DNA from 3 places in the Streptomyces sp. SID5469 genome. Region 2 is predicted to be linked to each of the others. Evidence: riboswitches for the same ligand, from Rfam matches in the RefSeq annotation. Region 2 holds a riboswitch; each other region holds the start of a gene.
The links. Region 2 has a riboswitch for cyclic di-AMP ahead of GTY58_RS36845 (C40 family peptidase). Riboswitches for the same ligand answer to the same signal wherever they lie in the genome.

Region 1 (9,933 bases), 4.2 Mb from region 2:
GTGGGGTCCTCCTGCTCGATCTGCTGCAACGGCAGGACGAGCAGCGCCCAGCCGATGATCGCCGTGACCGCCAGCAGCCAGAGCAGCAGCACCCGGTGCACCCCAAGACTCCGTCTGCGCAGCTCCTCCAGCGCCCGCCACCGGTCGGCCAGCAGCGCCGAACGGTCCGGCCAGGTCCGCAGATGCGCGGGCGGCGGCGGAGGAGGCAGCGTGGAGCGGGGCATCGGGGCCTTCCCGGGCGGGCACCGCGGGGGGCGAGGCCGCGGCGGCAACGGACGGAGCACGGTTCGCGAACGGGGCGAGCGTCGGGCGGTGCTGTAGGGCGGTGCTGTTCGCGCCGACGGTATCGCGCTGCCGTGTCCCCGACGCCCACGCGCCGACGTACCTGTCCGGAAGCCTCCCCCATTCCGCGGACAGGGAGAGGCTCTCGCCGCGCCCCCGACCGCCTCGGTGCGGGAGGCGTCCTCACACCACCCGAGTGGCCCCCGCGAACGGCATCTCGTCGATCGGCGCCAGCCGTACCGGTGCGGTCGGATTCGGCGCGTGGATCATCTGTCCGTGCCCCACATAGATCCCGACGTGACTGATCCCGGAGTAGAAGAACACCAGGTCACCGGGGAGGAGTTCGGAGCGGGAGACGCGGCGGCCCGTGTCGATCTGGGCGTAGGTCGTGCGCGGCAGCGAGATACCGGCCGAGCGGTACGCCGCCTGCGCCAGGCCCGAGCAGTCGAACGCGTCGGGGCCGGTCGCGCCCCAGACATAGGGGCTGCCGAGCTTCGCGTACGCGTAGGAGACCGCGGCCGCCGACCGTGAGTTGGGCGCCTCGGCGGTCGCGGCCGACAAGGAGGCCGGCCCCAGGTCCCGCGCCGCCGAGCGCGAGGCATGCCCGGCGCCCCCCGCCGTGTCCAGCTGCGCCCGCTGCGCGTCCGTCAGCCGGGACAGCAGCCGCCGAGCCTCGGTCAGCTTCGTCGTGACCGTCTTCCGCTGCCGCTTCAGCTCCGTCTGCCGGGACTTCAGCGAGGCCAGCTCGACCTGCGCCGCCCCGCGCAGCTGTTCGATCTCCCGCAGCTGCTTCCGTACGCGCTCCACGGCCGTGGCCTGCCGGCTCCCGGCCCGCTCGGCGACCGCGGCCCCGTCCAGGTACTGCTTCGGGTCGGAGGAGAGCATCAGCTGCACCGCGGGGTCGAGGCCGCCCGAGCGGTACTGCGCGGCCGCCACCGAACCCAGTGCGTCCCGGGCCGAGTTGAGCCGTTCCGTCCGCCGTGCCGCCTCGTCGCGCAGCGCATTGAGCCGCCGCTCCGCCTTGTCGGCCTTCTCCTTCGTCCCGTTGTACTTCTCGGTGGCGGCCTCCGCCTGCTCGTACAGCTTGTCCGCCTCGGCCTTGACCTGTGCCGGAGACAGCTGCGGCTCGGCGTGCCCGGTCCCGTCGAACGCGGTCGCGGTCGCCGCACCCGCGAGGGCGACCGTGACGGCGGTACGGGCCGTATGACCGCCGAGGGAGCGCTGTCTGGGCTTGCGGTGTGCTGCCACGAGGGCCCACATCCTTCCGTACGACCGCCGGGACGCGAGCGGTCAGCGGTTACGCGTCCGGCGGCGGCCCGCACAGGGGGAGCAGGCCGCCGCCGGACCTTTCGGCGGTGGTGTCCGGCTGCCGCCCCTGGCCCGGGCGGCGGTGGGGAGCCGGTCACCTGGTGGAGGACGCTAAACCTGACGGCGAGGGCCCCGTAACGCAATGTACGGAACTGGCGTGAGGAGACTGCCAGGTGACCGTATGTGACCGTGATCCCGGACCAGGGACGCCGACTTCACGCAGGGTGATGACCGATGTGGCGGTTCCGCGGGCGCGCAGGTGCGGCGGGGTGCTAAGGGATGCATATATGCGAGGACCGGGGTCCCTGGGTGGTGGGCCGGTGTCAGGGGGCACGAGCCCCTCTGATTAGGCTCCGGCCTCATGGACGTACTCATCCATCTCTTCGTCGGCCTGCACATCATCGGCATCGCCGCGCTCCTCGGCGGTTTCCTCACCCAGATGAAGGCGATGGGCCGGGGCACGGCCCGCTTCGTTCCCGGGATGCTGCACGGCGCGCTGACCATGCTGGTCACGGGCGTCGCCCTGGTGGGCCTCAACCAGGCGGACGACCACTCGGTCAACACCATCAAGATCGGCGTGAAACTGGCGCTGCTGATCGTCATCCTCGGCCTGGTCTACGTGAAGCGCGACGAGGAGCAGGTCGACAAGGGGCTGTTCGGCCTGGTCGGCCTGCTGACCACGGCGAACATCTTCATCGCGGTGCTCTGGACCTGATGTCCACGACGGCGGCCGCGCAGACGGCCGGCCACACCGCCACCGCGATCCACAGCAGGACCTGCCCAGGCCCCCACAGCCAAGGGACGCCGAGCACGATGGCGACGGACAGCACCGCCACCGCCGTCATCGCCATCGGGAAGACCGTCGCCCAGCGCCGGACGTCGTACGCCGGCCGCGGCCACCGCAGCTCGGCCGCCCACAGCACGCAGTACCAGCCGAGGGCGAGCACGAGCAGCGCGGCCGTCACGGTCCGCAGCACGCCGTTGTCGTCGTCGTTCCAGAGGTAGGGGCCGCCGCTGCGGCGGGCCGCGACGAGCTGTGCGCCGGCCAGCGCGGAGAGGGCGAGCGCACCGCCCGCGATCCAGTGGTCTCCGGCGCCTTCGGCGACCTGCCGCAGGTCGAAGCGCCACAGGGCGACGGCGTACAGGACGAGCCCCAGCCAGAAGAACACCAGCGCCGTGTGCGCGAGCCACGCCACCCCCAGGTCGGCCGCCAACGTCGCGCCGAGCAGGGCGAGCCCCTGCGTGGCCACACACGCCAGGAGCACCACCCCGGGCATGTGCCGTTCCCAGCGCCGTACGACAAGGAAGAGCAGCCCCGGCCACAGTGCGGCGGCCAGGGCCAGCAGCGCCTCGGCCAGGCCCTGCCACCCCAGCGCGGACAACCGGGTCCCGAGGACGGCGGTCGCGGCCACGGCGGTGAGCGCGGCCGGTGTCCCCGCCTCGGCCGCCCACCGTTCCCGCTCGCGAAGCAGCCGTACGGTGAAGTCCGCGGCGAGCGCGAGCCAGGCCGCTCCGGCCGCCACCAGCGCGATGCGGGACAGGACCTCGTGTCCGGTCAGATGCAGTCCGACCGACACGACGCCGGTCGCCATCACGGCGGCTCCGTCGGCGGGCGGGAGCGGCGCCCACCAGGTGCGGGGCTGAGGGGTGCCTGGCATGGGCCCGATGCTAGGGACGTACGCGCGCATGGCGGTACGGGGCACGCGCGCGTGGCGCACGAAAACCGGTCACGTGCGCGTGGCGCACGAAAACCGGTCACGCGCGTGCGCCGCGGGGGAATGCGTGGGCTAGGCCGGCCGCACCACGCTGTGGATCGCCGACTCGCCGTCGTAGAAGATCGACTCCTCGCGGACGTACGCGCCCGGCTTCGGGGCGTGGATCATCATGCCGTTGCCGATGTAGAGGCCGACGTGGCTGATGTCGTCGTAGAAGAAGACCAGGTCGCCCGGCTGGATGTTCGAGAGGGAGACCGTCGTGCCCGCGTTCACCTGGTCATAGGTGGTGCGTGGAAGCGTGACGCCGGCGGCCTTCCACACCGCCTGGGTGAACCCCGAGCAGTCGTACGAGCCGGGACCGGTGGCGCCCCAGACATACGGCTTGCCGATCTGCGCGCGGGCGAAGGCGAGGGCCTTGCCAGCCTTGGTCGAGTACGACGATCCGGCAGACCCCGTGGACCCCGTGGACCCCGTGGACCCCGTGGAGCCCGTGGCGCCGGTGGCGCCGGACGTGCTGCCGGTTCCGGACGCCGGGTCCTGCTGGGCGGTCTGTTGCGCGGCCGCGGCCTGCTGCCGCGCCAGTTCCTCCGCCTTGCGGTCGGCCGCGGCCCGCTTCTCCTTCTCGATCGCCGCGAGCCGCGCCTTCTCCTCGGCGGTCAGCTTCGACAGCAGCTCGCGCGCCGTGGCGAGCTTGTGCTGGACGGTCGCCTTGGCCGTCTTGAGCGCACTCTGCGACTCGGTGAGGGTCTCCAGGCTCTGGGACGCCTCCTGTCGCTTCGTCGTCGTCGCGGCCTGCTCGGTGACGTAGGCGTCGACGGCGTCCTTCTGGTGGTCGGTCAGCCGACTCATCAACTGGGTCTGGTCGAAATAGTCCTGAGGACTGTCGGCCAGCAGGAAGGTCGTGGTGTCGGGTGCGGAGGCCCCGGTCCGGTACTGCGCCGCCGCGAACGAGCCGAGCCGCTCCCGCGCGTCGTTGAGCTTCTGGGTGCGCTGCGCGACCTCGTCGAGGAGGGTGCCGACGCGCGTGCGCTGCTTGGTGGTCTTCTCCTTGGCCGCGTTGTACTTCTCCGTGGCCGACTCGGCCTGGCGGTAGAGGTCGTCGACCTTCTTCTCGACTTCTTCGAGACTCGGCTTGTCGTCGGCCGGGGGCGCGGCGTTGGCCGTCTGGGAGAGCAGGGCCACGGAGGTCAGAGCCGCCGTCGCCAGGCCCGGGGTCCGTATGCCTGCCATGCGCGTGCCGGCGGGACGCGGCTTTCGGTGCGGCGCCATGAAGGCGTCTCCTTCCGTGTTCCGCCTACCGAGTTAGCTGTCGGGTTCGGGCGCGTGCTTCGGAAGGTTTGCCCTACGGTCGTTGCCCTTCAAGGCGGTTGAAGCCCTTCAAGGCGGCTGAGCCGATTCACCCCGAGGTCGGTTGGGTCCCCGGCTCCAGCTGCCACGGGCGGCACGCCGGACTCGGCGGAGGCCGCGCGGCCCGGCGATGTTCGCCGGTGGGGGTCGTGCGGCCTGCCGGGCACGGTAGCCAACTCGTGTGGCCTGTGTGAAGTTTGATGCGCGATATGCCCGATACATTTTCGTGACCTTAGCCACGGGGGTCGCTGCCCGCGGGCAATCGGGATGGGTCTGGGGTGAGTTGTCCGGACGTTGTCGTGGTGGTAGGTGGCGGGAGTGGGGTGGAGTGGGGTGGAGCGGGGCGGGGCCTGGGGGAGTGCGGCGCTGCTGGGGCGTGCGCTGGGTGGCTTCTCGCCCGGCCGATCTCTTCCGGTCAGTCGCCGGCCGTAACGCGGCAAATGCGGACAGTGGTGGGGTGTTGGGTGATCGCAATCGGAAGATCGTCGACTTCAGCGGCCCTCCGCGGTCCCTCGAGGCACCGAATTGCGGCCCATCGGGGCACCGAGTTTCTGGGGCGGCGACCGGTTGTCGGTGGGGCAGCCTAGACTCGGAGAGCGATGAGCAGCCTCTTTGATGACAGCTTCCTGGCGGACCTCAAGCCCTCGCGGGCCCACGAGGAGGAGCCCCCGCCGCCGCCCGAGGACGATCACGTACCGGAGTCGGTTCCGGACGATCTGTTCGGCGGGAAGTTCGACGTGCCGCCGGACCGGGACACGTACTACCGCGACGGAGCCCCCCGCCCCGCCGTGGACCCGGCCACGCTCCTGCACGGGCTGAACGAGAACCAGCGCGCGGCCGTGGTGCACGCCGGTTCCCCCCTGCTCATCGTGGCCGGTGCCGGCTCCGGCAAGACGCGCGTGCTCACGCACCGGATCGCGCACCTGCTGGGTGAGCGCCATGTGCACCCCGGCCAGATCCTCGCGATCACCTTCACCAACAAGGCCGCGGGCGAGATGAAGGAGCGCGTCGAGCAGCTGGTCGGCCCGCGCGCCAACGCGATGTGGGTGATGACGTTCCACAGCGCGTGCGTGCGCATCCTGAGGCGTGAATCGAAGAGGCTCGGGTTCACCTCCTCCTTCTCGATCTACGACGCCGCCGACAGCAAGCGTCTGATGGCCCTGGTCTGCCGCGACCTGGACCTCGACCCCAAGCGCTTCCCGCCGAAGTCCTTCAGCGCCAAGATCTCGAACCTGAAGAACGAGCTGATCGACGAGGAGGACTTCGCCGCCCAGGCCGCAGACGGCTTCGAGAAGACCCTCGCCCAGGCGTACGCCATGTACCAGTCGCGGCTGCGTGAGGCCAACGCGCTCGACTTCGACGACCTGATCATGACGACGGTCAACCTGCTGCGGGCCTTCCCGGACGTCGCCGAGCACTACCGCCGCCGTTTCCGCCACGTCCTCGTCGACGAGTACCAGGACACGAACCACGCGCAGTACGCCCTGGTCAGGGAGCTGGTCGGGGTTCCGGGACCGGGTGGCGGCGCCCGCCCGGAGGACGAGCCGCCCCGCGAGGACGACCTCGAGCCCGCCGAGCTGTGCGTCGTGGGTGACGCCGACCAGTCGATCTACGCCTTCCGCGGCGCGACCATCCGCAACATCCTCCAGTTCGAGGAGGACTACCCGGACGCGACGACGATCCTCCTGGAGCAGAACTACCGCTCCACCCAGACGATCCTCAGCGCGGCCAACGCGGTCATCGAGCGCAACGAGTCCCGTCGCCCCAAGAACCTGTGGACCAACGCGGGCGCCGGCGCGCAGATCACCGGCTATGTCGCCGACACCGAGCACGACGAGGCGCAGTTCGTCGCCGACGAGATAGACCGGCTGACGGACGCGGGCGAGGCAAAGGCAGGAGACGTCGCCGTCTTCTACCGGACGAACGCGCAGTCCCGTGTCTTCGAAGAGATCTTCATCCGCGTCGGCCTGCCCTACAAGGTCGTCGGCGGTGTCCGCTTCTACGAGCGCAAGGAGGTCCGGGACGTCCTGGCCTACTTGCGGGTCCTGTCCAACCCGGAGGACTCGGTCCCGCTGCGCCGCATCCTGAACGTGCCCAAGCGCGGCATCGGCGACCGCGCGGAAGCGATGATCGACGCCCTCTCCCAGCGCGAGAAGATCAGCTTCGCGCAGGCGCTGCGCCGCGTCGACGAGGCGTACGGGATGGCGGCCCGCTCCACGAACGCCGTCAAGCGGTTCAACACGCTGATGGAGGACCTGCGGACGATCGCCGAGTCGGGCGCGGGCCCGGCGACGGTCCTGGAGGCCGTGCTCGAACGCACCGGCTACCTGGCGGAGTTGCAGGCGTCGACGGACCCGCAGGACGAGACCCGCATCGAGAACCTTCAGGAACTCGCCGCTGTGGCGCTGGAGTTCGAGCAGGAGTCCGGGGCAGGGGAGGAGGCCGCGACAGGCGATGCGGCGGGCGACGCGGCAGGCGACGCGGCAGGCGACGCGCCGGGTGGTGCGCCGGGCGCGGCGTCAGGTGATCTCTCGGCGTTCCTCGAGCGGGTCGCGCTCGTCGCCGACTCCGACCAGATCCCGGACGAGGAGGACGGCAACGGAGTCATCACCCTGATGACCCTGCACACCGCCAAGGGCCTCGAATTCCCGGTCGTCTTCCTCACCGGCATGGAGGACGGCGTCTTCCCGCACATGCGGTCGCTCGGCCAGACCAAGGAACTGGAGGAGGAGCGGCGCCTCGCGTACGTCGGCATCACCCGCGCGCGGGAGCGGCTGTACCTCACCCGTTCGTCCCTGCGCAGCGCGTGGGGCCAGCCCTCGTACAACCCGCCGTCCCGCTTCCTGGAGGAGATCCCGGACGCGCATCTGGAGTGGAAGCGGAAGGGGGCGTCCGCTGCTCCGCTGTCTTCGGGGCCGGCCTCGGGCGTGGCGGCCTCGCTGTCGTCGTCGCGCTCGCGCTCCGCGGTCTCGGGGGCGTCCGGCTTCGCCACGCGCCGGGGCGGTGCGTCCGAGAAGCCGGTGGCCTCACTGGCGGTCGGGGACCGGGTCACGCACGACCAGTTCGGCCTCGGCACGGTGGTCGGCGTGAAGGGCACGGGCGGGAACGCGGAGGCGACGATCGACTTCGGCGACACGAAGCCGAAGCGGCTGCTGCTCCGGTATGCGCCGGTGGAGAAGCTTTAGGTGGTCGGCCGGGGTTTTCCAGCCCCGGCCGGCATCACCACTCGGGCCGTCCGGCGTGTGAGGAGGAGCCCGTTCAGGCCGAGGCCTGGGGGTAGGCCTGGGGGTGCGGCCCCGGGCACGCCGAGGGGTCGCCGAAGAGGGTTCGCCTACGTCGGGTCCAGGCCATGGCTCCGAAGCCACGGCAGCGGGTCGATCGCCGAGCCCCCGGCCGGGCGGACCTCGAAGTGCAGGTGCGGTCCGGTCGAGTTGCCGGAGTTCCCGGAGAACGCGATCGGGTCGCCGGCCTTCACGGTCGTACCGGACGCCACCTTGTACGTGGACAGGTGGCAGTACCAGGTCTCCGTACCGTCCTTGGCCGTCACTATCGCCATGTTCCCGTACGCGCTGTTCCACTGCGTCCGCACGGTTCCGTCGGTCGCGGCCAGCACGGTGGTGCCGTACGAGACGGGGAAGTCGATGCCGGTGTGTACGGACATCCAGTTGATGCCGGCCTGGCCGTAGTAGGCGCTGAGCCCCTTCTGCGCGACCGGCAGCGCGAACTTCGGACGCAGCCGCTCCTTGCGGGCCGCCTCCGCCGCCGCCTTCTGCTTCTCGGCGGCCTGCTGGGCCTTGAGGTCGATACGTTCCTGCGTTCGGCTAGCCCGGTCGGCGAAGTCGTCCGCGCCCGCGGAGAGGCTCTCGATCTGGGTGTCGAGCTTGTTGTTCGCGGCGGACGGCTTCACAGCGATCGCGTCGGCGGCGCTGGCCGTCGTGTGCGCGTCCTTGCTGTCGCTGCTGCCGACGCCGACGGACGCGGCGGCGATCCCGGCGACCCCCATCACACAGGCCGACGGCACGGCGACGGTCAGCAGCGCGGAGCGCCTGGCCGGAATGCGGCGGCGGGAACGGGAGGCGGTGCGCGACGCGGCGCGGGAACCCGGAACCGGAGTGACCTCCTCCTGGTCGTCGAGGAGCGGAATGTCTCCGGGGGCCTCGACGCCGTGTTCGCCGTGTTCGCCGAGTTCTTCGTGCTCGGGAGAGATCTGCTCGAACGTCGCCGTGGCCTGCTGGTCGAACGGTTCCGGGGTGACCTGCTCGAACGTCGCCGTGGCCTGCTGATCGAACGGTTCCTGCGTGACCTGCTCGAACGTCGCCGTGGCCTGCTGGTCGAACGGTTCCGGGGCCGACTGGTCCTGCGTCTCGTGCGCGGCCGTGCCGTCCGAGTTCCACTGCGTGGCGTCGTACGCACCCGTGTCGAAGGCCTGCGTGCCCCATTCCCACTGCTGGGTCCGGTCGGCCGGAGCGGTCTGGTCGCCGTGGTGCCAGGAGCCGGCGTCCCACTGGCCCGAGGCGTCGGGGCCCGGGTGCTGCGAGGGAATGTCGGCGAGCTGCTGGTAGCCGGTCGCCCACGCGGTCGCGTCATAGGCGCCCGTGTCGTACGCGGCCTGATGCTGAGCCGCGTACGCGTCGTAGTTCAGCGTCTGATGGGTACCGGTGCCGAGCGTTTCGTGGCTGCCGGTGGACCACTGCGTGGCGTCGTACGAGCCGGTGGTGCCGTCACCCGGCATATCGCCGAAGAGGGGGTCGGTCGCGAAGCTCGCCATCTGATGGCCGCCGGTCGCGAAACCGTTGGCGGAGCCGTCGGCGTACGTAGTGAACTCGCCGTACTGGCCACCCTGCCCGCCATATGCCGCGTAGTGCGCCGAAGCGGCATCGGAAGCCGGAGCCGGGGGAGTAACGGTCCCCGACGGGTGACGGTCGTTCACCAACTTCTCTTTCGCCTCGACAACAGGGGCTGGCAGAGCAGTCTCGACAACAGGGGCTGGCGGAGCAGTGCGGCGACTGTACCCGGCGGTACGCGGGCGCGACAATCTTCCGCAGGTTTCGCGCTCGCAGGAAACGGGCATTCGGCCGTGTTTTGGCGGTCTGTGGACACGGCCTTGGCCTGGTGTTCGATGATTGTTCGAGCTCGGATGGCTCTCTGCTGGGGTCGAGTGACGGCTGTGCGCGGGTTGTCAGGAGGCTGTCGTCAGGAGGATGTCCCGCGGAGGCTCACGCCACCGTCAGGCCGTCGGTGCGGGGGGCGGCTTCGGCTCCCGTGCCCTCGGAGTCGAGTG
Region 2 (9,933 bases):
ACAGTCTGTACGTCCTGTACATTTTCGACAGGAGTCATTCCGAGGAGGGGCAAGCCATGAACCGACCGTCCGCCCGCTACGCCCTGCCCGAGTTCACCGAGCGCCTCAGTACCGGGCTCCGGACACTGGATCCGTACTCGAAGCTGCTGGACGAACGGATCGTGTTTCTCGGGACACCGATCGACGACACGTCGGCGAACGATGTGATGGCCCAGTTCATGCACCTCGAACACCTGGCCCCGGACCGGGACATCTCGCTGTACATCAACTCCCCCGGCGGCTCGTTCAGCGCGATGACCGCGGTCTACGACACGATGCAGTTCGTCAGCTGCGACGTGGAGACCATCTGCCTGGGGCAGGCGGCATCGGCCGCCGCCGTGCTGCTGGCCGGTGGCACACCGGGCAAGCGGCTCGCGCTGCCCGGCGCACGCGTGCTGATCCACCAGCCGTCGCTGCCCGCGCCGGTCCAGGGCCAGGCGAGCGATCTGGTCATCCAGGCCGCGGAATTGGCGCGTACCCGCGAGCAGTTGGAGGAACTGCTCGTACGGCACACCGGGCAGAGCCCCGAGCGCGTCGCCGCCGACATCGAGCGGGACAAGATCCTGGACGCGCCGGCGGCCGTGGCGTACGGCCTGGTCGACCGGGTCGTCCCGAGCCGCAAGTCGTCCGCCGCCGCGCCCGGCGCGAGGTGAGCCGCCGATGCTGCCGCCCGAACTGCCTCCGCTGCCCGCACTGACCCGCGCCGAGGCCGAGCTGATCGACCGTTACCTCGACGTGGTCGACCTCCTCGGCCGTATCAACCCCGCGCGCCCGGGAGACACCTACCGCGGACTGCGCGCCGCCCAGGCACTGGTGGGCAAGGCGACCGCGCTGCGCGACGCGCTGACGCTGATGCACCAGCGCGGCGAGAGCGAGCTGCACGCCCCGACCCTCGCGCAGGCCCTGCGCGTCCTCGACGGCGAGCGGCGCGCGGCCCGGGTCACCGTGCCGCCGCGATCCGACAGTTGACGCACCCACACCCGGGCCGGCGCCCACCGCGCGCCACGAGCGTCCGGCCCGGGTTCCAAACGAACCAAATGGCGTACCCCCGATCAGCGTAGAAGCCCCAATTTTTCAGGCCCGTACAAGTTGCGCAACGCGCGTAAGCCAAAAGCGGAATAGAGCATTCCAGTGCAGGTCCGGGCCTCCTCGGTGCTCCCAACACCGTTCGAAAACAAGGGGTGTCCACCCGAACGGGTGAGTGGTGAGTAACAACACAAACTCCCCGTTCCGTTGGGATTTTCGGACACCTGTGGGTGAAGATCCCTTCCTGACGGCAAGCCCCCGCCACAGCGGCGGGGCGGTCCGGGCGGACGCCGAGTCCTGCCGCCGCCCGGATGACTGGTCGACAGGAGTGGATCGGCAGGAGTGGAGGACCCAGCAAGGCGGGCCTCCGGAGAGATCCGGAAGGTCCTTGGGGTGAAGCCGCAGTACGCGGCCGGGCTACTTCGCCAGTCCGAATCCGACAGGTCATCCTTCACAGGCGGCTGACGAAGGGTTGCGCATGTCTGCGCTCAATCGTGTCCCCTCGCTGCTGACCAGGGCCGGTACGGCCTCAGCTCTCACCCTTGCTGCCGTGGGCGGCAGCATCGCGGTCCCGGGCGTCGCCTCCGACGCCGCGGCCGCGACACCAGCGACGAAGGCACTCCAGATCGCGGCGTCCAAGAAGGGCTCCCCCTACAAGTGGGGCGCCGCGGGGCCGCGCCGCTTCGACTGCTCCGGGCTCACGCTCTACGCGTTCAAGAAGGCGGGCAAGAGCCTGCCCCGTACGGCTGCGGCGCAGTACAACAAGACCCACCATGTCTCCGCGTCCCACCGCAAGGCAGGGGACCTGGTGTTCTTCCACTCGGGCCGGAGCGTGTACCACGTCGGCATCTACGCCGGGAAGGGAAAGATCTGGCACTCCCCGAAGACCGGGGAAGTGGTGAAGCTCCAGAAGATCTGGACGAAGAGCGTGTGGTACGGCCGGGTCAGCTGACCCACCCGTCGGGGTGACGGCGCGGCCGCGCCGTCACCCCGACGGGGCGTGACACGGGCCGAAACGGTTACTCGTTCACCCATGGCCGACCGACCTGCCCGAGCGTTGCGCGACGAGACATCCCTGGAACGCGCCGACCGCAACTTCGCGGAGCTGCTCCAGGAACTGCGGGTCACCCAGACGGGCGTCCAGATCCTGTTCGCCTTCCTGCTGACCCTGGCCTTCACCCCCCGCTTCCCGGCCCTCGACACGGTGCAGCGCGCCACGTACGTCACCACGCTGCTGCTCTCCATGCTGGCCGCGGCGCTGTTCACGGCGCCCGCCGCGGTGCACCGGGGGCTGTTCCAGCAGAACGCCAAGCCCACCATCGTGCGGCTCTCCTCCCGCCTGGCCTCGATCGGCCTCGGAGTGCTGATGCTGGCCTTCACCGGGTCGGTGCTGCTCGTGGTGGACGTGGCCCTGGGCCGGGGTGCCGGCATCGCCGCCGGCGCGGGGACGCTGGCCGTGTGCGTGGCCCTGTGGGTCGTACTGCCGCTGATGGCGCAGCGTTCGGCTCTCGCGCGGCCGGCCGGCCCGGAAGCAGAACCACGCCGAGAACCCTGAGAACGGCGCCGGTGACGGCCACGACGGCCCGGGCTGCACGCGGCGCCGTGCGCGGCGACCGCAGCGTCCGTACGCCGTGACAGACGTCCACACGCGGCACGGCGACCATGCCTGCGCCCCGACCCGCCCCGACCCGTGGCGCTGACGGCGGTCGCCGGGGCCGGCTCGATCACCCGGACGGCCGAACACCTCGGCCGCACCGCGCCCGCGCTCTCCCGGTGGCCGGTTCAAGCAGCCGTGCGGCACAGTTCAGCGCGGTCAGGGTTCTTGCTGCCCCCCTGCCGTCACCGGCTGCGCGGACACCGCCCACGGGAGTTCGATCAGTACCGTCTTGCCGCCCTCCCGGGTGGGCCGGACCCGCATCCTGCCGCCGCACTCGGCGGTCAGCCAGCGGATGATGACCATTCCGCGGCCGTTGTCCTGCTGGACGGCCGCGGGCAGTCGTTTCGGGAAGCGTGGATGGCTGTCGGTGACACCGATGTGCAGGTGTTCGTCGCGGTCGAGCGCGATGTCAACCGTGAACGTGGGTGACTGCCCGAAGGTGTGCTGGACCGCGTTGGTGGCGAGCTCGGACACGATCAGGCGCACGGTGTCCGCGACTTCCGCGTCGCCCGGCAGGCCCCATTCGGCCAGCACACTCGCGACGTATTTTCGGGCGGCGGAGACCGAGGCGGGATCGCTCGGCAGAGTGACGGATGCTTCCTGGTGATCTGCCATGGCGACGTCGTCCCTTTCCCACGGGACCGGGGCCCGACACGGAGCGGAGGGTTCGAGTACGGTCCCGGACTGGTGCTTCGCGCCAGACTGCCATCACCAGGGCGGCCTCGGTGCCGATCCACCAAGATATGCATATATCTGTCGCCCGAAGCGGTGAACTCTCCGACGACCGACCGTATTTGGGTGGGCATTCGGCCCATCCTCTACCGTCGCCGCGAGCCCGCTTCCCGGGCGAAAGGAGTCGGCCATGCAGTACGGACCAGCAGTGCGCCGCCGCAAACTCGGCGCCGAATTACGCTCCCTACGCGCCCGGGCGGGCCTCACCAGTGGCCAGGCGGCCGGTCTCGTCGGCTGGCACCAGTCCAAGGTGAGCCGGATCGAGACGGGCTCCAGCGGGGTGAAACCGCCCGACGTACGGCTGCTTTTGGACGTATACGGCGTCGAGGATCCCGAACTGCGCGAGCTGCTGCTGGTGTTGGCGGGCTCCGACGACGGCGGCGTCCGGCAGAACTGGTGGCATGCCTATCGCGGGGTGCTGCCGCCGACGTACCGCGACTTCATCAGTCTGGAGTCGCAGGCCAGCGCGATGCGCACGCTGGAGACCTCGGTGGTGCCGGGCCTGCTCCAGACGCCCGAGTACGCCCGGGCGGTGACCCGGGCCGCGGTCGGCAGCGCGGAGGACGCCAAGCTGGACACTCTGGTGGAGGTGCGGCTGGCCCGGCAGGACGTCCTGCGTTCGAACCCGCCGCTGGAACTGACCGCGGTCCTCGACGAGGCGGTGCTGCGCCGGGAGGTCGGCGGCCCGGAGGTCATGACGCAGCAGCTGGAACGGCTGCTGGAGGCGGCCAAGCTGCCTCAAGTGCGGCTTCAGGTACTGCCGTTCGCCGCGGGGGCCCACATCGGAATCACCGGGCCTTTCGTTATCTTCTCCTTTCCGAGCAGATCTGATCTGGATGTGGTTGTTCTCGACCACCTGACGAGTAGCCTCTATCTCGAGCGGAAAGAAGACCTCCAGGCCTACAGCGAGGCCTTCGACACCCTTCGGTTCCACGCCCTTTCACCCAAGGACACGTTGGATTACATGCGCCGCATTAGGTGACGGCTCGTAAGGAGGCACCATGACTGCACTGCCTCGGTGCGTATCCTCAAGTACCTCTCTGCCAGGTGTGCGGTGGCTGCGCAGCAGCCGCAGCACGGGGAATGAACAACTGCGTCGAGACGGCCCGGCCGGGCCCCGGCCCCTGGGCCGGCCTGGTCGCCGTCCGCGACTCGAAGAACGTGAGCGGCCCCGCCCTGCTGTTCGCCCCCGAGGCCTGGGAGGGATTCGTCGCCGGACTGGACTGACAGCCGACCGCTCGTCCCGCACTAGGTGCGATGCACGGCCGTTACGCCGACGTATGGCCGCGTCTCGCCGATCACCCGCACGGCACGGTCGATCTGACCGTCGGTGAGGTCCGCGCGAGCGGTCAGCCTCAGCCGGGAGATGCCGTCGGGCACGGACGGTGGGCGGAAACAGCCGACGGCGAGACCCGCCGCCCGGCAGTCCGCCGCCCACCGCACCGCCTGCTCGGGGGAGGGCGCCCGCACGGAGACGACGGCGGCGTCCGGCCGTACCGCTTCGTGGCCCTCCGCCGTCAGCCGGGTGTGCAGTTCCTTCGCCACCGTACGGGCCCGTGCGGCACGCTCCGGTTCGCGGCGCAGCAGCCGCAGCGCCGCGAGGGCCGCGCCCGCCGCCGCCGGGGCCAGCCCGGTGTCGAAGATGAACGTACGGGCCGCGTTGATCAGGTGGTCGATCACCCGGGCCGGACCGAGCACGGCGCCGCCCTGGCTGCCGAGCGACTTGGACAGCGTGACCGTCACGACCACGTCCGGCGCGCCCGCGAGCCCCGCCGCCCAGGGGGCGCCCCGGCCGCCGTCGCCGAGGACGCCGAGCCCGTGCGCGTCGTCGATCACCAGCCCCGCACCGTACTGCCGGCAGGCTTCGGCGAGGTCCGCCAACGGGGCCGCGTCGCCGTCCACCGAGAAGACCGTGTCCGAGACGGCGACGGCCTGGCCCTCGTGCGTCCCCAGCGCCTTGCGCACGGCGTCCGGATCGGCGTGCGCGACGACCTGGGTGGTGCCCCGCGCCAGCCGGCAGCCGTCGATGAGCCAGGCGTGGTTGCCCGCGTCGGAGACGATCAGGGAGCCGTGCGGGGCGAGCGCGGTGACCGCGGCGAGATTGGCCGCGTACCCGGAGGAGAAGACCAGGGCCGCCTCGAAGCCGCAGAAGTCGGCCAGCTCGCGTTCGAGTTCGCCGTGCAGTTCCGTGGTGCCGGTGACGAGGCGGGAGCCGGTGGCGCCGCCGCCCCACGTCCTGGCCGCCTCGGCCGCGCCCTCGGTGATCTCGGGATGGCGGGCGAGGCCGAGGTAGTCGTTGCTCGCGAGATCGAGGAGGGGCGAGTCGGCGGGGCGCGGGCGCAGGGTGCGTACGAGACCGGCCCGGCGGCGCGTGTGCGCCTGCTCGTCGATCCAGCCGAACGCCATGTGTCCTCCGGACCGTAGTGACGGGTGTTTTGTAGGCAGTGCACAGACCCTAGCGGGACCGTCGGCCGCCCAGGATGTGGCAATACCCACACGTTGAACCGTCTCTGTTGTGCAAACTCTCCTTGGCCCGGGCCCGTCGCATAGGACAGGATCGGCTCTCATGGACCTGCTGAACACGCTGGTGGAAAAGGGGCTTCGGCGCGAGCTGCCGAGCCGAGCCGAGGCGCTCGCCGTCCTTGCCACCTCCGACGACGACGTGCTCGATGTGGTGGCCGCGGCCGGCAAGGTGCGCAGGCACTGGTTCGGCCGACGGGTGAAACTCAACTATCTCGTCAACCTCAAGTCGGGCCTGTGCCCCGAGGACTGCTCCTACTGCTCCCAGCGGCTCGGCTCCAAGGCCGAGATCCTGAAGTACACCTGGCTCAAGCCGGACGAGGCCTCGCAGGCCGCGGCGGCCGGGCTGGCCGGCGGCGCCAAGCGGGTCTGCCTGGTGGCCAGCGGCCGCGGCCCGACGGACCGGGACGTGGACCGGGTCTCCGACACCATCAAGGCGATCAAGGACCAGAACGAGGGCGTCGAGGTGTGCGCCTGCCTCGGTCTGCTCTCCGACGGCCAGGCCGACCGGCTGCGCGAGGCGGGCGCGGACGCCTACAACCACAACCTCAACACGTCCGAGGGGACGTACGGGGACATCACGACCACCCACACGTACGCCGACCGGGTGGAGACCGTACAGAAGGCGCACGCGGCGGGCCTGTCGGCCTGCTCGGGGCTGATCGCCGGCATGGGCGAGACGGACGAGGACCTGGTCGACGTGGTCTACTCGCTGCGCGAGCTGGACCCGGACTCCGTTCCGGTCAACTTCCTGATCCCGTTCGAGGGCACCCCGCTCGCCAAGGAGTGGAACCTGACGCCTCAGCGGTGTCTGCGCATCCTCGCGATGGTCCGGTTCGTCTGCCCGGACGTCGAGGTCCGCATCGCGGGCGGCCGCGAGGTCCACCTCCGTACGATGCAGCCGCTCGCGCTGCACCTCGCCAACTCGATCTTCCTCGGCGACTACCTCACCAGCGAGGGCCAGGCGGGCAAGGCGGACCTGGAGATGATCGCGGACGCCGGGTTCGAGGTGGAGGGGGCCGACCAGGTGACGCTGCCGGAGCACCGGGCGCCGGCCGGCGGCTGCGGGTCTGAGCAGAGCGCGGGGTGCGGGTCGCACGAGGGCGGCGGAGCCTGCGGTTCCGCTCCCGCGCCGCGGACCGACGAGGCCCGTACGGACCTGGTCGCCGTACGCCGCCGGGGTGCCGGAACGGACCTCGCGCCCAATGCCTGACCTGTCCCTGGCCGAGCTGCTCGACCTCGATCGGCGGCACGTCTGGCACCCGTACGGGCCGATGCCCGGCCGTCAGGAACCGCTCGTCGTCGAGGCGGCGAGCGGGGTGCGGCTGCGCATGGCCGACGGAACGGGCGAACTGATCGACGGCATGTCGTCGTGGTGGTCGGCGATCCACGGCTACAACCACCCCGTGCTCAACGAAGCGGCGCGCGAGCAGCTGTCGCGGATGAGCCATGTCATGTTCGGCGGGCTCACCCACGAGCCCGCCGTGCGCCTCGCGAAGCGTCTTGTCGACATCTCGCCCGAGGGTCTGGAGCACGTCTTCCTCGCCGACTCCGGCTCGGTCTCGGTCGAGGTCGCGGTCAAGATGTGCCTCCAGTACTGGCGGTCGCTCGGCCGTCCCGGCAAGCAGCGGCTGCTGACCTGGCGCGGCGGCTACCACGGCGACACCTGGCAGCCGATGTCCGTGTGCGACCCCCAGGGCGGGATGCACGAGCTGTGGCAGGGCGTGCTCCAGCGCCAGGTGTTCGCCGACGCGCCGCCGGTCGCCTACGAGGAGTCGTACGCGGATCAGCTGCGCGAACTGATCGAGCGGCACGCCGACGAACTGGCCGCGGTGATCGTGGAGCCGGTGGTGCAGGGCGCGGGCGGGATGCGGTTCCACTCCCCCGCCTATCTGCGGGTGCTGCGCGAGGCGTGCGACGCGCACGACGTGCTGCTCGTGTTCGACGAGATCGCCACCGGTTTCGGGCGCACCGGCGCGCTGTTCGCGGCGGACCACGTCGGGGTGACGCCGGACGTGATGTGTCTGGGCAAGGCGCTGACCGGCGGCTATCTGACGCTGGCGGCGACGCTGTGCACGGCGCGGGTGGCCGACGGGATCTCCCGGGGGGAGGTGCCGGTGCTCGCGCACGGGCCCACCTTCATGGGCAACCCGCTCGCCGCCGCGGTGGCGAACGCCTCGATCGACCTGCTGCTCGGGCAGGACTGGCAGACCGAGGTCAAGCGGATCGAGACGGGGTTGCGCGAGGGGCTCGCCGCCGCGGCCGACCTGCCCGGAGTGCGGGACGTACGGGTCCTCGGGGCCATCGGTGTCGTTCAGCTCGACCGCCCCCTCGACGAGGCGGCCATGGCGGCCGCGACACGGGCCGCCGTGCGCGAGGGCGTGTGGCTGCGGCCGTTCCGCGACCTCGTCTACACGATGCCGCCGTACGTCACGGGTGACGCGGATGTGGCACGGATCGCCGGCGCGGTGTGCGCGGCGGCAAGGGAAGGGTGACATGTCGGTACTGGTGATCACGGGGACCGGCACGGAGGTCGGCAAGACGGTCACGACGGCCGCCGTCGCGGCGGTCGCCGTCGCGGCCGGGCGGTCCGTGGCCGTGCTCAAGCCCGCGCAGACGGGCGTACGGCCCGACGAGCGCGGGGACGCCGACGAGGTGGCCCGTCTCGCGGGTGCGGTGACGACGCTCGAACTCGCCCGCTATCCCGAGCCGTTGGCGCCCGCGACCGCCGCCCGGCGGGCCGGTCTGCCGCCCGTGGGGCCGCACGAGGTGGCCGAGGCCGCGGCGAAGCTGGCGGTGGAGCACGATCTCGTGCTGGTCGAGGGGGCGGGCGGGCTGCTCGTGCGCTTCGACGACGCGGACGGCACCCTGGCGGATGCGGCCCGGCTGCTGGACGCGCCGGTGCTGGTCGTGGCGTCGGCGGGACTGGGCACGCTGAACACCACGGAGCTGACGGCACGTGAACTGCGGCGCCGGGAGATCGGCTTCGCGGGTGTCGTCATCGGGAGCTGGCCCGAGTCGCCCGACCTCGCCTCCCGTTGCAACCTCGCCGACCTGCCGGCCGTGGCCGGAGCCGGTCTGCTCGGCGCGATTCCGGCGGGGGCCGGCGCGCACTCGCCCGTCGGCTTCCGTGCGGGGGCGCCGGGTTGGCTGGCGCCCCGACTGGGCGGAACGTGGGACGCGGACACGTTCGCCTCGGCGTTCGTGCCGTAGGCCTCACACGTCCGTCTCGCCCAGGAGCCGTACCAGCTCGATGCGCGACCGGATCCCCAGCCGGGCGAAGACGCCCCGGAGGTGGTGGTCGATGGTGCGTGGGCTGAGGAGCAGGCGGGCGGCGATCTCCCGGTTGGTGGCTCCCTCGGCGGCCATGCGGGCGACCATCAGCTGCTGGGCGGTCAACCGGGCGGCCAGGTCGTCCGCGCCGCGGGCGGGTGCGGACGGTTCGCCGAGACCGCCCAGACCGCCGAGAACACGGAGTTCCGCCCGGGCCTGCGCCGCGCACTGCGGGGCGCCGAAGTGCTCGAAGGCCGCCAGGGCGCTGTGCAGGCGGTCACGCGCCTCCGCCCGGCGGCGCAGCCGGCGCAGTGCGCCGCCGAACAGCAGCTCCGTACGGGCGCGTTCGAAGTCCCGGGTACCGCAGGCGTGCAGGTCGAGGGCCGTGCGGTAGTGGTCCACGGCCTCGGGGCCGCCGGCCAAAAGGGCTCGGCAGCGGGCGCTCAGGGCCAGCTCGTCGGGGTTGCGGATGGTGCGCGCCCAGTGGTCGTAGTCGGCGTGGGCGGCGCGGGCGACCCGGGTGTCGCCGGTGCGGACGGCCGCCTCCACGTAGTGGGGGGTGGCCAGGTGCCGGATGGCGCGGTGGCCGTGGCCGGGGCCGAAAGCGGCCAGGGCGCGCAGCCGGGCCGCGGCGGCGGCGAAGCGGCCGGTACTGAGGTCGAGGAAGGCCAGGGCGAACAGGGCGA
Region 3 (9,933 bases), 4.1 Mb from region 2:
GCTCGCCTCCGTGCTCATCCTCGGTGCCGTCAGCGCCGCGTACTTCGTGGTCTTCGACATACGCCACCAGCGCACTCTGCCGTCCGCCGACCGCCCCGTACCGCCGCACACCACCGGCTACATGCCCCCGCAGCAGCCCCAGCCGGGCTACGGCTACCCGCCGGCCCAGCCGTACGCCGCCACGCAGATCTCGCACACACCGCCCCCGTACACCCCCACACCGCCGCCGCAGCCCCCGGCCCCGGCCCCGGAGCCGCAGCGTCCCGCGCCCGCGCGCATCGACCAGGTGCGGGCCGAGCTCGACGAACTGAGCGACTATCTGCGCAAGCACGAGGACGGCAGATGACCGTGTCGACCGGCCGCACCGTCGCCGGCCGCTACGAACTGTCCACGCTCATCGGGCAGGGCGGCATGGGCCAGGTCTGGACGGCATACGACAAAAGGCTCGACCGGCGCGTGGCCGTCAAGCTGCTGCGCCCCGACAAGGTCGCGGGCCAGGAGGCCGACGAGCTGCGCCGCCGTTTCGTGCGCGAGTGCCGGGTCACCGCGCAGGTCGACCACCCGGGTCTGGTCACCGTGCACGACGCGGGCAGCGAGGGCGAGGAGCTGTTCCTCGTCATGCAGTACGTCGACGGGGCCGACCTCGCCGACCACCTCGCCGAGCACACCCCGTATCCCTGGCAGTGGGTCGTCGCGGTGGCCGCGCAACTGTGCGCCGTACTGTCCGCGGTGCACGCCGTGCCCATCGTCCACCGCGACCTCAAGCCGCGGAACGTGATGGTCAAGCAGGACGGCACGGTCACCGTCCTCGACCTCGGTGTCGCGTCGGTCATGGACACGGACACCACCCGCCTGACGCACACGGGTTCGCCCATCGGCAGCCCCGCCTACATGGCCCCCGAGCAGGCGATGGGCGGCGCGGTCGGCCCGTACACCGATCTGTACGCGCTCGGCGTGCTCATCCACGAACTCCTCAGCGGCGACGTACCGTTCACCGGCTCCACCGCGCTCGGCGTGCTGCACCGTCACCTCTACGAGCCGCCGCTCCCGGTGCGCCGGCTGCGCCCCGAGGTGCCGGAAGCCCTCGAAGCGCTCGTCCTGCGCCTGCTGGCCAAGGACCCGCAGCACCGGCCGGCCTCCGCGCAGGAGACGTACGAGCAGCTGCTGCCGCTCCTCCCCGCGCGCGGCACACCCACCGGCGCCCCGCTCGACCCCACACGTCCCTTCCTGCGCCCGCACGCCCCCTGGCCGGACCGGGCCCGTACGCCCGCGCCGCAGCCGTCGGCCGCCGCGTCCGCGCCCGCCGTCGAGAAACCCGATGTCGTGGGCGCCGTGGACGAGGTCAAGCGGCTCCTCGGAGAGGGCCGCATCACCCAGGCCGTCGACATCCTCGGCGCGATCCTCCCGGCGGCCGCCGCCCAGCACGGCGAGCACTCGCCCGTCGTACGCACCCTGCGCAAGCAGTACGCCGCCACGCTCATGGACGACGGCCAGTACCGCCGTGCCCTGCCCGAGCTGCGCCGCCTGGCCGACGAGCGCGCCACCGAATCGGGCCAGGCCGACCCGCAGTCCCTGCGCTTCCGCTACGACGCCGCGCAGTGCCTCGAACAGCTCGGCGAACCGGCGGCCGCGCTCGCGGAGTACCGCGCCCTGCTCCCGTACTACGAGAACCAGTACGTCGCGGGCGACCCCGAACTCTCCCTCGAAGTCCGCCGCCGCATCGGCCACTTGCTGCTCGCCCTCGGCGACCGCGTCGCCGCCCACGACACCCTCGCCCGGCTGCTGCACGACGTGGAGCGCCTGCGTGGACCCGGCCATCCGCTGGTGGCGGAGGTACGGCGGACCTTGCAATGGCTGGGACAGGTGCGCGGGTAGCTTTTGCTGTGCCTTGAGGGAACTTTGTGTTCCCCGAGGGACAGCGTTTTCCGAACACGGGAGCGACGTCGGATACGTTGCGAGCCGTTTTCCGCGTCACCGTTTTTCCGCGTCGCCGTTTTCCGCGTCACACACACCATGGGGTGGGGTCTTTCATGTCCAGCCATCGGCAGTCGAAGAAGCGCAGATACATCACGTGGGCGGTCGCCGGTACCGCCGTCGTCGCCGGAGCCGGTATCGCCGCGCAGACCTCGATGGCGGCCACGACCTGGCCCGCGCAGCGGACGTTCACCGGCCGCGCCTTCGACACCTGCGCCGCGCCCTCCCTGTCCGCGATGAAGGCCTGGCACACCGGCTTCTACGGCGCCGCCGCCGTCTACGTGGGCGGCAAGAACCGTGGATGCGGCCAGCCCAACCTCACCGCCTCGTGGGTCAAGTCGGTCAGCACGCTCGGCTGGAAGCTCATCCCGCTGTACGTCGGCGCCCAGCCGCCCTGCCAGACCGGCTCCAGCCCGGAGAAGATCACCGCCTCCACTGCCGCCTCGCTCGGCGCCACCGACGCCGCGGACGCGGTCGCCAAGGCGTCGGCCCTGGGGATGAAGGCGGGCAGCCCGATCTACCTCGACATGGAGTCGTACGACGTCACCGACAAGGCCTGCAACGACGCCGTACTGACCTATGTACGCGCCTTCGACAAGGCCCTGCACGCCAAGACCTACCGCACCGGCTACTACGGCTTCCGCAGCTCCAGCGCGAAGGCCGTCGCCGACGCCACCGACCGCACGGACCTGCCGGGCAACCTCTGGTACGCGCTGTGGGACAAGCAGAACACCACGACGGCGGACTGGCCGTTCGGCGCCGGTCAGTGGACGAACCACAGCCGAGCCCACCAGTACATGGTCAACAGCAAGGAGTCGCGCGGCGGGTACACGATCACCGTGGACCGCGACGCGTGGGACGCGCCGGTGGCCATCACAGGTTGACCGACGCGGGCGGAGTTCGCCGTGCGGCGGTGCCCGAAGGACATGCGAATCGTTGGTCGAAAGGGTGGCCGAGAGCTGGGCCACTGCCTACCATCGATCACCGCAAGACTTTGTGCACCGTCGCACAATCTCCTCGGGAGGTTCCCTTGCACCGCCGCCGTCGCACCGCGCTAGTCCTCTCCGCCGCGATCGTCGCGGCGGCTCCCCTCCTCACCGCGTGCGGCGGCGAGGCGCACCCCGGCGCCGCGGCCGTCGTAGGCGGCCAACGGATCACGGTCGCGCAGCTGGAGAGCCGGGTGAACGAGGTGCGCACGGCCCAGCGGGCCGCCACCACGGACGACGCCCAGTACGAGCAGACCATCGCCAAGACCGGCAGCCTCACCCGCGACACCCTGCACAGCCTGGTCCTGGACCGGGTCCTGGACCGTGCGGCCAAGGACGCGGGTGTCAGCGTGACCCGCAAGGACGCCCAGCAGATGCGCACCGCCCTGGAGCAGCAGGCGGGCGGCACGAAGGCGCTGGAGTCGGCCTGGCTCCAGCAGTACGGCGTGGCACCGGGGCGGCTCGACGACAGCCTCCGCACCGAGATCGAGGCGCAGAAGCTGGCCACCACGCTCGGCGCCGACATGAACACGGTCAACGGCAAGGCGGCGTTCTGGAAGGCGATGTCCGAGGCCTCCAAGAAACTCCACGTCACCCTGAATCCGCGCTACGGCACGTGGGACGTGCAGAAGAGCAGCCGGGTGGACGCGAAGACCCCGTGGCTGCGGGAGGTCACGGCGACAACGACCCAGCAGACGGCGTAGCGGGGTACGGGCGCACGGGCCTGTGGATAAACGGTTCGGCCGGTCGGCGTGCGAGGACAATGGAGCAGCGCCGGCAAAGGAACAGCTGTCGGCAATGGCGTAGCCGTCGGCAGTGAAGCGGCGGGGAGCGTCCCGCCCCGCCGGCGAACCGCTCACCGCCCGGCCTGTGGATAACTGCTGGTGGTGTCGGCGGCGTGGGTTACGTTCGAGGGGTGAACGCAACCAGCCTCAACGGCGACTCGAACGTGACCGGTGCCGACGCCCCCGCCCCCGGCCGCATCGTCCTGCTCACCACCAGTCACCGTGTCGCACCCGGACTCCTGTCCTGGCCCGCCTGGCAGGCGCTGCACGGTGCCGACCGGGTCCTGTGCGCGGACGGCGCGCACCCCCAGCTGCCGTATCTGCGCGAGGCGGGCATCACGGTCGACGAGGCGTCCCCGACCGCCGAGGAGCTGGTCGACGCCTGCGCCGGCGGCCGCACGCTGGTCGTCGTCGCGACCGGCGAGGGCGAGCCGCGCCTCACCGACGGGCTGGCCCGCCTCGCGGGCTCCGGCCGCATACAGATGCCGGACCTGGAGCTGCTCCCCGCCTCGTACGACCTGCCGGGCGCCCGTCTCCTCGACCTCGTCCAGGTCATGGACCGCATCCGCGCCGAGTGCCCCTGGTCGTCCCAGCAGACCCACAAGGGCCTGGCCAAGTACGGCATCGAGGAAGCGTACGAGCTGGTCGAGGCGATCGAGGAGGGCGACCGCGACGAACTCCGCGAGGAGCTGGGAGACGTCCTGCTCCAGGTGGTCTTCCACGCCCGGATCGCGGAGGAGGACGAGGACGAGCCGTTCTCGATCGACGACGTGGCGGGCGGCATCGTCGCCAAGCTGATCCACCGCCACCCGCACGTCTTCGGCGACGAGACCGCGGCCACTCCGGAGGAGGTCAAGGAGCACTGGCTGCGCACCAAGGCGGTGGAGAAGCAGCGGACCTCGGTGACCGAGGGCGTTCCGCTCGGCCAGCCGGGCCTGGCCCTGGCCGCGAAGCTGTCGTCGCGGGTGCGCACGGCGGGACTCGACGTACCGCTGCCGCACGGCGAGGACGTCGGCTACGAGCTGCTGGCGATGGCCGCGCGCGCCGAGGCGGAGGGCGTGGACCCGGAGGCGGCACTCCGGGCGGCGGCGCGGGCCTACCGGGACGCGATCCGGGGGGCGGAGGAGACGGGCGCGGCGGGGGACTGACACAAGCGGCGGACCTGCCGGGGTCGGCGGCGTGAACGCGGTGAGCCACATGTGTCAGGTGGCCGTGAACTCCACGGGGAGGTTGCGCAGCCCGCGCATGATCAGGCCGCCTCGCCAGCGCAGGTCCGCGGGATCGGCGGCAAGGCGGAGATCGGGCAGCCGGCGCAGCAGGGTGGCCAGCGCCGTGCGGCCTTCGAGGCGGGCGAGCGGCGCGCCGATGCAGTAGTGGATGCCATGTCCGTAGCCGAGGTGCTGGTTGTCGCTGCGGGAGAGGTCGAGCGTGTCCGGCTCGTCGAAACGCGCGGGATCACGGTCGGCGGCGGCGAGGACCACGAGCACGGGATCACCGGAAGCGATGCGCTGTCCGCCCATGTCCAGGGGCTCGGTCGCGTAGCGCCAAGTAGCCAGTTCGACGGGGCCGTCGTAGCGGAGGAGCTCTTCGATACCGGTGTCGAGCAGGTCCTGTTCGCCCCGCTCGATCGACTGCTGCAGTCGCGCCCGCTGCTGTGGGTTGCGCAGCAGCGCGTATGTGCCGTTGCCGATGAGGTTGATGGTCGTTTCAAAACCGGCGAACAGCAGTACGAAACACATGGCCGCGGCTTCGTTCTCGGTGAGGTGCTCGCCGTGGTCGGAGGCGCGGATGAGACCGGAGATGAGGTCCTCGCCGGGGCCGGGGTCGGCCGGCAGCGCCTCCCGTTTGCGGTGGATCAGCTCGGCGAGATAGCCGCGCATCTTCTTCACGGACCGCGCGACACCGCCCCTCGGCCCTCCCCCGTGCCGGATCATCATCCCCGCCCAGTCCCGGAAGTCGTCCTGGTCCTCGCGGGGGACGCCGAGCAGGTCGCAGATGGCGTAGATGGGGAGGGGGAACGCGAACTCATGGATGAGGTCGGCGCTTCCGGTCTGCGCGAACTGGTCGATGAGGTGGTCGGTCAGCTCTTGGACCCGGGGCGCGAATTCGGCCACTCGGCGGGGTGTGAACGCTTTGGAGACGAGCCGACGGAGGCGCGTGTGGTCCGGCGGGTCGATGTTGAGCAGATGGGTCATGAGGTTGGCGCTGCGCTCGCCGGGGATACCCGTCTTGCTCTTTCCGGGGGCGTCTTCGGAATGGTGCACGGGATTTTTGGAGAGCCGCGCGTCGGCCAGCGCCTGCTTGGCGTCCGCGTACCGAGTCACCAGCCACGCCTCGACACCGCTGGGAAGTGTGGTGCGGTGCACGGGCGCATGCTCGCGGAGCCACGCGTAGGCAGGGTAGGGGTCGGTGGCGAACTCCCAGGTGAAGAGTTCGGGTTCGCTATGTGGGGCGTTCACGGGGTGACGGTACCGGGAGCCGCGTTCTCGCTGGAGTCGGCGCGTACCGGCGGCCGACCCCGCCACCGTGCCGACCCCGCCGCCGTGCCGACCCCGCCGCCGTGCCGACCCCGCCACCGTGCCGACTCTCCCGACGTGACAACCAGCACCTCGGCTACGGGCACGGCGTCACTGCTGCCTCGGTGTACCCGCCGCCCGACTGTGGGCAGACGCCGCTCGCCCCTCTCCAGGAACTGCAACTCGCGGTGGATTCGGTCGATTTGGGCTGCACCGAAAGCGCGTCATGCATGGATTGCGCACGCTTCCGGTGGAGTTCACCCCAGCTGGGCGGTGAGGTACCCGCATGCACTAACACAGAGAGCTGTCGCGAGAGAACTGACATTCGTTCAACTCTGTGATCTTCACGTGATCTGCGCGGCATTAACTTGTGACAAGCGTTCGAGTACGGATACGTTCACGCATCAAGCGCGGCGCTTGGCCACAACCGTCGCGCAGCTCACTGCTGTCACGCGAAAGGCAACCGCATGCTCTCCGGGAACGGTCGACACCGACGCCCCCGTCAGGCTCCGGCCCTCCTCGTCGCGGCCGGCGTGACCGGCTCGGCCATCGCGATCCCGTTGCTCGGCGCCACCGGCGCCAGCGCGGCCAGCGGTACGACGTGGGACCAGGTCGCGGAGTGCGAGAGCGGAGGCTCCTGGAGCGCCGACACCGGCAACGGGTACTACGGCGGGCTCCAGTTGTCCCAGGGGAACTGGGAGAAGTACGGCGGTCTCGACTACGCCCCCAGTGCCGACCAGGCCAGCCGCTCCCAGCAGATAGCCGTCGCCGAGAAGGTCCTCGCCGCCAAGGGCAGCTCCCCCTGGTCCACCTGCGGCATCGCTGTCGGCCTCAGCCAGGACTCCGGTTCGGCCGACGTCGACACGGGCCTCCTCGGCAGCGGATCCACGGCCGACTCCGACTCCGGTTCCGGCATCAGCTCCGGCCTGTCCGACTCGTCCTCTTCGTCCGGCTCCTCGTCCGCGGCCAAGGATTCCAAGGGCTCCGCCAAGGCCGACGCCACGCCGTCCGGCTCTTCGACTTCCGACAGCTCGTCCGCGGATGCGGCGAAGAGTGACGACTCGGACAAGTCAGGGCAGAACGGCGACGCTTCGACCCCCTCCGAGGCGGAGTCCACCAGCTCCGGCCGGCACCGCGGCGACACGGCCGACGAGAGTGCCGCCGACGGCCGCGCCGACGACTCCACCGGCCGGCATGCCTCCCGCGGCTCCGACGGCTCCCGCGAGGCGGCTCCCGACGCGGCCGACGACGCGTACGTCGTGCGCCCCGGAGACAGCCTGTCGGCCATCGCCGACTCCCTTGGGCTCAGGGGCGGATGGTCCGCGCTGTACACCGAGAACGAGAAGACCGTCGGCGCCGACCCGGACGTCATCGTCCCCGGTCAGAGCCTTGCACTTGCTGCCGAACCGGGCGAAAAGCAGCGGTAGTTCGGACCGTCTTTCACCGCTAATGTCCCGGTTTGGTGAGAGTGAGAGATGAGTCTCAGAAGCCCTGATCGTCTTTGAAATTCCGGCGATCGACTGCTTACGGTCGTGATCGCTCGCCACAGCGGGCCCCGACGGTCGCAACGCCGAATCCTGCCAGCGGCCGTACGGGAACAGTCGTCGCGTAAGCGCCGCAGGCAGGAGCGGGGGACCCAAGGTAGGCGCCGGGCCCAGCACTTGAGGCTGGTCCGGCTAGGGGTGAAGTCGCGCGCCGGAATCGGCAGAGGAAGGCGCGCGGCCGGGCAACTCAACCGGCCCGAACCCGACAGCTCACCTCGTAGGCGTCGGTGAGGGGATCACTTCATGCTGCTTTCCAGCAAGGGCAAGCACCGCCGCCCGTCCAAGGCCACTCGTGCGATCGCCATCGCCGGTGTCACCGGTGCCGCCGTCGCCGCCCCGCTCATGGCGGCCGGCAACGCCTCCGCCGCCACCGCCTCCGAGTGGGACGCCGTCGCCCAGTGCGAGGCCGGCGGCAACTGGTCCATCAACACCGGAAACGGCTACTACGGCGGCCTTCAGTTCTCGGCCTCCACCTGGGCCGCGTACGGCGGCACGGCCTACGCCTCCACCGCCGACCAGGCCTCCAAGTCCGAGCAGATCTCGGTCGGCGAGAAGGTCCTCGCCGCCCAGGGCAAGGGCGCCTGGCCGACCTGCGGCACCGGACTTTCGGGCGCCGCGAACAACGCCGGCTCGCCGGCCCCGAGCACCCCGCAGCAGAGCACCCCGAAGAGCAGCACCACCCAGTCGACCGAGCAGCGCGCCTCCCGTTCGGACGAGCGGCCGGCCGCCAAGACCGTCGAGACCCCGACCGGCAAGAAGGTCAAGAAGGGCGACGGCGAGTACAAGGTCGTCAAGGGCGACACCCTCAGCTCCATCGCCGAGAAGAAGCACGTCGCGGGCGGCTGGCAGAAGCTGTTCAAGCTGAACAAGGACATCGTCGACGACGCCGACTTCATCTACCCGGGCCAGCAGCTCCACCTGAGCTGACAACAGGCTCGTACCTGAACCACAGCGCGCTCCCATACGTGACCTCCATGGTGGAGGCCTCGTGAGGGGCCGCCCCCGTCCCCACGGGCCCCCCGCTCCGGTGCGTCTTCCCCCGTACGCACCGGGGCGGGGCTTTTTCTTGTCCCGGTCGCACCGGATATACCGGGGCTCTTTTGTTCCGTTCGGAAACAATTTACTCTCGGTTCTGTCCATGAGGTGGTCGACCGGCTGGCCGATCCCTCAGAGCCGGTTAGGCTCATCCCGCGGGGCCTCCACAGGTCTGCGCCCAACCGGGCCTCCGGCCCGGCGTAACTCGCGTCACATCCCAGAAGGAGATGCTCGTGCCGTCCATCGACGTCGTCGTAGCCCGGGAAATCCTGGACTCCCGAGGCAACCCCACGGTCGAGGTCGAGGTCGGCCTCGACGACGGCAGCACGGGTCGTGCCGCCGTCCCGTCCGGCGCCTCCACCGGTGCCTTCGAGGCCATCGAGCTCCGCGACGGTGACCCCAACCGTTACCAGGGCAAGGGTGTCGAGAAGGCCGTCCTCGCCGTCATCGAGCAGATCGGCCCGGAGCTCGTCGGCTACGACGCCACCGAGCAGCGCCTGATCGACCAGGCGATGTTCGACCTGGACGCCACCGACAACAAGGGCTCGCTCGGCGCCAACGCCATCCTCGGCGTCTCCCTCGCCGTCGCGCACGCCGCCTCCGAGGCCAGCGACCTCCCGCTCTTCCGCTACCTGGGCGGCCCGAACGCGCACCTGCTGCCCGTTCCGATGATGAACATCCTGAACGGCGGCTCGCACGCCGACTCCAACGTGGACATCCAGGAGTTCATGATCGCCCCGATCGGCGCGGAGTCCTTCTCCGAGGCCCTGCGCTGGGGCGCCGAGGTCTACCACACCCTCAAGAAGGTGCTGAAGACCAAGGGCCTGTCCACCGGCCTCGGCGACGAGGGCGGCTTCGCCCCGAACCTGGAGTCGAACCGCGCCGCGCTCGACCTCATCATCGAGGCCATCAAGCAGGCCGGTTACATCCCGGGCGAGCAGATCGCGCTCGCGCTCGACGTCGCCGCGTCCGAGTTCTACAAGGACGGCAAGTACGAGTTCGAGGGCAAGTCCCGCTCGGCCGCCGAGATGACCGAGTACTACGAGGAGCTCGTCTCCGCGTACCCGCTCGTCTCCATCGAGGACCCGCTGTA

Region 1: it holds a riboswitch for cyclic di-AMP, as region 2 does, so the genes downstream of both, GTY58_RS18105 (C40 family peptidase) here and GTY58_RS36845 (C40 family peptidase) in region 2, are expected to answer to the same signal.
Region 3: it holds a riboswitch for cyclic di-AMP, as region 2 does, so the genes downstream of both, GTY58_RS18455 (transglycosylase family protein) here and GTY58_RS36845 (C40 family peptidase) in region 2, are expected to answer to the same signal.

What each region holds. Positions count from the first base shown of each region.
Region 1 covers NZ_WWIN01000001.1:4,290,961-4,300,893, reverse strand. The annotation lists gene GTY58_RS18125 (hypothetical protein) at 1-224, opposite strand, end outside; gene GTY58_RS18120 (C40 family peptidase) at 466-1,530, opposite strand; gene GTY58_RS18115 (hypothetical protein) at 1,952-2,305, shown strand; gene GTY58_RS18110 (hypothetical protein) at 2,283-3,248, opposite strand; gene GTY58_RS18105 (C40 family peptidase) at 3,378-4,574, opposite strand; cyclic di-AMP (ydaO/yuaA leader) riboswitch at 4,582-4,773, opposite strand; gene GTY58_RS18100 (ATP-dependent DNA helicase) at 5,252-7,837, shown strand; gene GTY58_RS18095 (M23 family metallopeptidase) at 7,984-9,582, opposite strand; gene GTY58_RS18090 (alpha/beta fold hydrolase) at 9,869-9,933, opposite strand, start outside.
Region 2 covers NZ_WWIN01000001.1:8,453,239-8,463,171, reverse strand. The annotation lists gene GTY58_RS36855 (ATP-dependent Clp protease proteolytic subunit) at 57-692, shown strand; gene GTY58_RS36850 (hypothetical protein) at 700-1,008, shown strand; cyclic di-AMP (ydaO/yuaA leader) riboswitch at 1,344-1,540, shown strand; gene GTY58_RS36845 (C40 family peptidase) at 1,544-2,017, shown strand; gene GTY58_RS36840 (DUF6328 family protein) at 2,099-2,620, shown strand; partial or broken gene GTY58_RS41090 (LysR family transcriptional regulator) at 2,732-2,839, shown strand; gene GTY58_RS36835 (ATP-binding protein) at 2,879-3,337, opposite strand; partial or broken gene GTY58_RS36830 (helix-turn-helix transcriptional regulator) at 3,585-4,446, shown strand; partial or broken gene GTY58_RS36825 (DUF397 domain-containing protein) at 4,456-4,681, shown strand; gene GTY58_RS36820 (8-amino-7-oxononanoate synthase) at 4,703-5,860, opposite strand; gene bioB (biotin synthase BioB) at 6,021-7,187, shown strand; gene GTY58_RS36810 (adenosylmethionine--8-amino-7-oxononanoate transaminase) at 7,180-8,469, shown strand; gene bioD (dethiobiotin synthase) at 8,471-9,187, shown strand; gene GTY58_RS36800 (helix-turn-helix transcriptional regulator) at 9,191-9,933, opposite strand, start outside.
Region 3 covers NZ_WWIN01000001.1:4,372,678-4,382,610, reverse strand. The annotation lists gene GTY58_RS18490 (hypothetical protein) at 1-346, shown strand, start outside; gene GTY58_RS18485 (serine/threonine-protein kinase) at 343-1,875, shown strand; gene GTY58_RS18480 (glycoside hydrolase domain-containing protein) at 2,031-2,858, shown strand; gene GTY58_RS18475 (SurA N-terminal domain-containing protein) at 3,005-3,664, shown strand; gene GTY58_RS18470 (nucleoside triphosphate pyrophosphohydrolase) at 3,877-4,893, shown strand; gene GTY58_RS18465 (cytochrome P450) at 4,948-6,204, opposite strand; gene GTY58_RS18460 (transglycosylase family protein) at 6,729-7,688, shown strand; cyclic di-AMP (ydaO/yuaA leader) riboswitch at 7,865-8,044, shown strand; gene GTY58_RS18455 (transglycosylase family protein) at 8,049-8,732, shown strand; gene eno (phosphopyruvate hydratase) at 9,068-9,933, shown strand, end outside.